3 regions of the Embleya sp. NPDC056575 genome follow, and region 3 is predicted to be linked to each of the others. Evidence: riboswitches for the same ligand, from Rfam matches in the RefSeq annotation. Region 3 holds a riboswitch; each other region holds the start of a gene.
What was found. Region 3 has a riboswitch for cyclic di-AMP ahead of ACFRCG_RS01335 (transglycosylase family protein). Riboswitches for the same ligand answer to the same signal wherever they lie in the genome.
Positions count from the first base shown of each region.

Region 1 (2,257 bases), on a different contig from region 3:
TCGCGCCGCAGAGGACGAGCAGCATGCCCCAGGCGCGGGGGCTCATGCGGCCGGCGGGGGCGTCGCCGGGGGCGGATTCGGGGGCGGATTCGGTGGCGCTGCCGGGTGTGGACGTGGATGTGGACATGCGACAGCCCCTCGGGACGCGGGTGGGTGGGATCGCGGTGGGATCGCGGTGCGATCGGGGTACCGGGGGTCGGTTCTTCGGACGAACCCGGTTCCCTCTTGTAACCGACCCCATCCTTCGGCAGCATCGACTTCCATGGAAGAAGGCACTTCGAAGGAACCGACCCCCTGCCCGAGTAACCAGGAGGACTACGACGCCCTCCAGTGGGACGTGCGCGAGGGGTGCGAGGTCCGGCAGATCCTCGACCGAGTCGCCGACAAGTGGTCCCTTCTGGTGATCGCGATCCTGGAGAGCCGTACGTTGCGCTTCACCGAGTTGCGGCGGGAGATCGACGGGATCAGCCAGCGCATGCTCACCGTGACGCTGCGCCAACTCGAACGCGACGGCCTGGTGCGCCGCACGGTGTATCCGGTCGTGCCGCCTCGGGTGGACTACGCGCTCACCCCGATGGGGACCACGCTGCACACCACGATCCGCTCGTTGGTCACCTGGACCGAGGAACATCAGGAACGCATCGCCGAGGCGCGGGCGGAGTACGACGCGCGTGTGGGAGCGGAAGGCGACCTGGCGGTGGCGACGGCGGGGCGGTCGGTGTCGGGGTAGTGGGCGCGGCGCCGAGGCGAGGGGCGATTTTCGAATCCGGGTTCGGGGTCTGTCCACACCTGTTCGATGTCGCTCGAGGTCGCGTATTCGCCTCGGATCGGCCGGGCCTTGCGAATGTGCGGTTCGAAAAGGACCGGCAAGCCCGGCGAAACGGCGGAACCTCGCGCGTGGTAACCCCGCCGTCGGCCCATTTCGCGGGTGCGGCGACGTTTGCGGAGGTCGGACGGCGGCTCCTTGCCACCAATCGTTGCCAAAACGGTCCAAGATCGACTTTCGGGATTCCGAGTGCTTTTCCTGTGATACGACGACGGGTGAAACGGAACTCTTGGTAAAGTTTTGGTAATGCAGAGACTCGGGGTGAGGGTCGTGACACGCCTGTGACTATCGTTCTGCGATAGGCGATCGGCTCCACGTCGGCCACCCGGTCGACACGATCGCCTCCGCCGAATTCGGTGACGGGTTTCGGTGACGGTGGGCAACCGCGGTCGCCGCGACACGAAGCCGGAACCGGGGACCCTTCACAGTCCCTGGGGTGAATCGGTGCTTCGGCACCGTAGGGCGCCTTCTTCCGCCCGAACCCGTCAGCTAACCCGGTAGGCGGCCGAGGAAGGAGACCGCCGCCAGTGGCGTCCCAGCGTCGATCCGGGCAGCACCGCAAGCCCAAGCCGCGCACCGCCGTGCGTACCGCCGCGACCGTGGTCACGGCCGCCGCGACGATGACCGGTGTGATGACCTTCGCCGGCACCGCGAGCGCGGACCCCGCGCAGTCGTTCCAGCAGACCAAGGACCGCGTCAACCAGCTGCACAGCGAGGCGATCAAGGCCACCGAAGCCGCCAACCGCGTCGACGAGCAGATCACCAAGCAGCAGGGCACCGCGAACCAGACCCAGTCACGGATCACCGAGGAACAGGCCGCGCTCAACACGCTGCGCGACCAGATCGGTGTCCTGGCGGCCAACCAGTACCGCAGCGGTGGTCTGCCGCCGTCGCTCTCGCTCGCGCTCAGCGGCGACCCCGAGGGTTACCTGCAGAAGTCGCAGATGTTGTCCCAGCTCGACGGCCAGCAGGCCGCGAAGCTGAAGCAGATCGCGGCGCAGGCCCGAGTTCTCCAGCAGGACCGCACCGAGGCCTCCTCGCAGCTCGCGGAACTGGAGAAGCTGCGCACCGAGCTGAACCGGCACAAGGGCGAGATCCAGAACAAGCTCACCGAGGCACAGCGCCTGCTGAACACGCTCACCGCGCAGCAGCAGAAGGAAGTCCTCGACTCGAACGACCACAAGAACGACGCCGGTTCGCGCACCGAGACCGACCGCAGCTCGCGCGACAAGGCGGACCCGCCGACGACGGGCAAGGACGTCCCCGTGTCCGGCCGGGCCGCGGCCGCGATCGCGTTCGCGCGGGCCCAGATCGGCAAGCCGTACGCGCCGCGAGGTGTGGGCCCCGACTCGTACGACTGCTCGGGCCTGACCCAGGCCTCGTGGCGAGCCGCCAACGTCTCGCTCAGCCGCACCACGTGGACCCAGGTCA
Region 1 covers NZ_JBHTVA010000009.1:166,901-169,157, reverse strand. Annotated here, with positions in the region: gene ACFRCG_RS09555 (MFS transporter) at 1-46, opposite strand, end outside; gene ACFRCG_RS09550 (winged helix-turn-helix transcriptional regulator) at 263-730, shown strand; cyclic di-AMP (ydaO/yuaA leader) riboswitch at 1,207-1,345, shown strand; gene ACFRCG_RS09545 (NlpC/P60 family protein) at 1,354-2,257, shown strand, end outside.
Region 1: linked by a shared signal. The riboswitch ahead of ACFRCG_RS09545 (NlpC/P60 family protein) and the one ahead of ACFRCG_RS01335 (transglycosylase family protein) in region 3 are both predicted to bind cyclic di-AMP.

Region 2 (2,257 bases), on a different contig from region 3:
GTCGCCCTGGCGTTCGGCGTCTTCCCGATCGCGTTCCCGGACTTCTACCACGCGTTCCCGGAGAAGGTCGCCATGATCGCCGAGTCCGGCATCTCGGCAGGGTCGATCATCGCGGTCGTGCTCAACCTGCTGCTCAACCACACCGGCCGCGCGGGCGGCAAGGCTCCCGCCGAACCCACCGACCCCGCCGTCACGTTGCCGGCCCAGTCCGCCCAACAGCCCACCCGAGCATGACCACATGCACGTGGGCCCCGCCGAAGTGTTCGGCGGGGCCCACGTGGTGAGGGTGGATCAGACGGCGAGCTTGGTGCCCACGGCGATCACGTTCGGGTTGTCGCCGATGACACCGGCGTTGGCCGTGTGCAGGGCCTTGTAGCCGCCCTTGACACCGAGCTTGGCCGCGATCGCGGACAGCGTGTCACCGGACTTGACGGTGTAGGTGCCGGAGCCCGACGCCCGCTCGGTCGCGGCCGACTTCGGCGCGTCCTGCTTGGCGACGTCCTGCTTGGGCTGCACGTTGAGCTTCGGCGCGTTGCCGGTCGCGGGCTTGGCCTCGGACGCCGGCGCGGCCTTCGGCTCGACCGAGGACTTGGTCTTGCCGGTGGTCGAGGACTCGGCCGTGGCGTTGGGGTTGCCGCCCTTGCCCAGACCGGCCTTCACGGAGCAGACCGGCCAGGCGCCCGGGCCCTGGCTCGCCAGGACCCGCTCGGCGACGGCGATCTGCTGCGCCTTGGAAGCCTGCGCGGCGCTGGCCGCGTACTGGCTGCCGCCGAACGCGTTCCAGGTGCTCGGGGTGAACTGCAGACCGCCGGAGAAGCCGTTGCCCGTGTTGATGCTCCAGTTGCCGGTGCTCTCGCACTGGGCGACCGAGTCCCAGGTGGACGAAGTCGCGGCGTTCGCGCTGCCCGCCATGCCCACGAGGGGAAGGACGAGACCCGCACCGGCGGCGACGGCGATGCCGGCGCGACGGCCACGAGAGAGCGAACGAACCGGAGCGGTGATGGCACGGAAGGTCATTGATTACCTCGTCGGGCGCCTACGAAGTTAGCTGTCGGGTTCGGACGATTGGCCCGGCCTCGCCTGTCACAGGCATGGCTTCACCCCAGGCATCGGCAGTGCCGATGTCGGCTCACTTGGTTCCCCCGCTCCTGCCGCCAGTCGATATCGACTGCTTCCCTCGGGCGGCGGCAGGATTCGGCGTACCGCCCGGGGAGTTCGCTTGTGCGAACAACCACGAAGCTACGCACCGGTTCGCCGGGTTGGCAAACATTTCGGGCGGTTTGTGACGTCCCCCATAGGGAGGAATAACACCTATTTGCCCGATTTGTCGCCGTCCTTGCAGGTCACGGTCCGGCGTACGCGGTGCGCGGCCGCGTGGTCACGCGTGCGTCAGCGACGGGCTATTCCGTCGCGGGCAGCTCTACCGGAACCACTACCCATTCCTCGTCCCAGAGGAACGTCGCGCCGCCGGTCGCGAAATTGGGCACATCGGCCACCGTGGCCCGCCCCTCGGGCGAATCCAGCACCGCCTCGAGTTCCGCGCGCGAGGGCGCGTACAGCGCGACCACCAGGTAATAGGGCGGCTCCGCGCCGGACGGATCCGGCTCGCACTTGCCGATGGTCCAGCCGGTCAGTCCCGGCATGGTGCGCGCCAGTGGGACGTGCTTGTCCCAGTAATAGGCGTCGAACGCCGCCGGGTCGTCGGGGTGGCCGTAGAGCACGGTCAACTTGTACATGCCGGGTCCTCACGCTCGTGATGGTCGGACGGACGGACGTGCGCTTGCGCCACGCGTTGGCTGCCGGGGGCGTGGGTTACGGATGGGCCGGAGTGTCGCCCGCCGTGGCGACGCCCCCACTCGGAGTGATGCTCTTGAACGCCCGCGCCTGCTCGGTGATGGCCACCTCGGTCGGCAGGCGCTCCATGCTGGAGGCGCCGAAGAAGCCGACCACGCCGGTGGTGTGGGCCAGGACGTACGCCGCGTCCTCGGGTTCGGCGATCGGCCCGCCGTGGCACAGCACCAGCACGTCGGGGTTGACCTCCGCGGCCGCGTCGCGCATCTCCTGCACCCGCTCCACCGCCTGATCGAGGGTGACCGCGGTGGTCGCGCCGATGCTGCCCTTGGTGGTCAGCCCCAGGTGCGGGACCAGCACGTCGGCGCCGGCCGCCGCCATCGCGCGGGCCTGCTCGGGGTCGAAGACGTACGGCGCCGTGAGCAGACCGCGCTCCGCCGCCAGCCGGATCATCTCCACCTCCAGG
Region 2 covers NZ_JBHTVA010000015.1:92,165-94,421, forward strand. Annotated here, with positions in the region: gene ACFRCG_RS14430 (nucleobase:cation symporter-2 family protein) at 1-234, shown strand, start outside; gene ACFRCG_RS14435 (transglycosylase family protein) at 292-1,017, opposite strand; cyclic di-AMP (ydaO/yuaA leader) riboswitch at 1,018-1,205, opposite strand; gene ACFRCG_RS14440 (EthD family reductase) at 1,401-1,736, opposite strand; gene ACFRCG_RS14445 (phosphoenolpyruvate hydrolase family protein) at 1,813-2,257, opposite strand, start outside.
Region 2: linked by a shared signal. The riboswitch ahead of ACFRCG_RS14435 (transglycosylase family protein) and the one ahead of ACFRCG_RS01335 (transglycosylase family protein) in region 3 are both predicted to bind cyclic di-AMP.

Region 3 (2,257 bases):
GTAGTTCGGGGTGGTGCGGATCTCGAAGTGCAGGTGCGGGCCGGTCACGTTGCCGGTCGCGCCCGAGAGGCCGATCTGCTGGCCGGTGCTCACCGTCTGGCCGGCGCGGACGCCGATGCTGGACAGGTGGGCGTACTGCGAGTACTTGCCGTCCGCGTGCTTGATGACGACCTCGTTGCCGTAGGCGCCACCGTTGCCGGCGCTGACCACGGTGCCCGAGGTGATGGCCTTGACCGAGGTGCCGGTGCCGACCACGAAGTCCTGGCCGGTGTGGCTGCCGCTGGACCACATGGAGCCACCGGTGCCGAACGCGGTGCCCAGCGCGCCGTTCACCGGAGCGACGTAGCCCGAGGAGTTGACGGCGGTGCTGCCGGCCTTGGCCGAGGAGGTCTTGGCCACGACGGGGGCCTTCTCCTTGGTCACGGGCTTCGGCGCGACCTTGACCGACACGGAGGGCTTGGCCTCGGTCTTGGTCTCGACCTTGGCCTCGGCCTTCGGCGCGACCTCGGTCTTCGTGGCGACCGCGGCCTTGCCGGAGAGCGAGAGCTTCTGGCCGACCAGGATCAGGTTCGGGTTGCCGCCGATGACGGACTTGTTGTCGGCGTACAGCTTGCGCCAGCCGCCGTCGACGTCCTTGGCCGCGGCGATCTTGGACAGGGTGTCGCCCTTGACCACGGAGTAGGTGGTGGTCGTGGCCTTGGTCTCGGCGGCCGGGACGACCTCGATCTTCGGGGCCTTCGGGGCCGGCGCGGCCTCGACCGGCTTCTCGGCGACCTTCGGGGCGACCTTGACGGTGGCCTTGGTCGAGCCCGACTTGGCGCTGGGGGAGATGGCCGGAGCGGCGCCGCCACGGGTCAGGCCCGCGGGGCCCGAGGTGTTCGGCCACGCGCCGGGGCCCTGTACGGCGAGGACCTTCTCCGCGATGGCGATCTGCTGGTCCTTGGTGGCCAGGTCCGCACGCGGGGCGTACTGCTGACCGCCGAACTCGTTCCAGGTGCTCTGCGTGAACTGCAGGCCACCGTAGAAACCGTTGCCGGTGTTGATGTGCCAGTTGCCCGAGCTCTCGCCCATGGCGACCTTGTCCCAGACGGAGACCGGGGCGGCGGTGGCGGAGGTGGCGAAGCCGGTGATCAGCGGGGCGGCGACGATGGCGCCGGCCATGCCGAGGGTGAGCGCGAGGCGCGCGTTCTTGGGCTTGCGGGCAGGGGTGATGAACGACTGCACGAAGATTTTTCCTTCTCCCACGCCTACGAAGTGAGCTGTCGGATTCGGGCTGGAGAGTCTCGCCCGGCCGGCGTCGACTCCTCGGGTATCGAGGAGGCGGGCACGGCTTCACCCCAAGCCGTCGTTATCGGACGTCCACGACATGCGGACGCCCGGGACGGCATTCCACTTGGTTCCCCCGCTCCTGCCTTTCGGGTTTCGTACCGTGGCCTCTCCGGCGGCAGGATTCGGCGAACCGGGAGACACATTCCGCCGAACACCGGACCGGTGCGGCGAAGCACCAAACTACGCATACACCCGACTCGGATCCAAACATCATGTTTCGCCGAAACCGAAGATTCGGGTCGGAAGGGTGGAATTCCGGGACCGAAAGTCCCGAAGCATCCACGCATTGTGCCCGGGACCTTCAGCGGAGAGTGAGATCGAAATCGCGGGGAGTGAGAATCGCGGAAACTCGGTTCACGGTGCGTGCGAGTTCCTGACAATCGGTGCGCGGGATGTGACGTGCGCCACGGGATTTGCCGGAAACGCCGGTCTCGGGATGGTGGAAAACGGGTCGAAACTGGGGCCCACCTGCCCATTCGTGGGATGGAGCGAGGGCGAAGGCGCGCGCGTCGCGGGGTTGGTGTTCGACGGGATGGCTCCCTTCGAACCGGGTGGCGTGGTGGAAACCCGTGGGTGTCTCGGGTCGGGTACGGCGTATGCGGCTCCCCCCGTGTGGAGTCGCATACGCCGAACTCGACCCGAGATCCCGGTGTCGGGCCCGTGATGGTCAGGGTGTCCGGGCGCCGCCGTCGGGTGTGGTGAGGAATTCGGCGAGGTGTACCGCGCGTACGCGCGACCTGCGGCGCCGCAGGCCGGTGCGGAGTTGGCGCAGGCAGCCCGGGTTGACCGCGACCACGACGTCGGCGCCACTGGCCTCGATCGCGTCCAGCTTGCGGTCGAGGATGCGGCGGGATTCGATCGGGCGCAGGAGGGAGTAGGTGCCGGCCGCGCCGCAGCAGTCGCCGGCGCCCGGGGTTTCCACGAAGTC
Region 3 covers NZ_JBHTVA010000001.1:319,388-321,644, reverse strand. Annotated here, with positions in the region: gene ACFRCG_RS01335 (transglycosylase family protein) at 1-1,161, opposite strand, end outside; cyclic di-AMP (ydaO/yuaA leader) riboswitch at 1,230-1,467, opposite strand; gene ACFRCG_RS01330 ((Fe-S)-binding protein) at 1,997-2,257, opposite strand, start outside.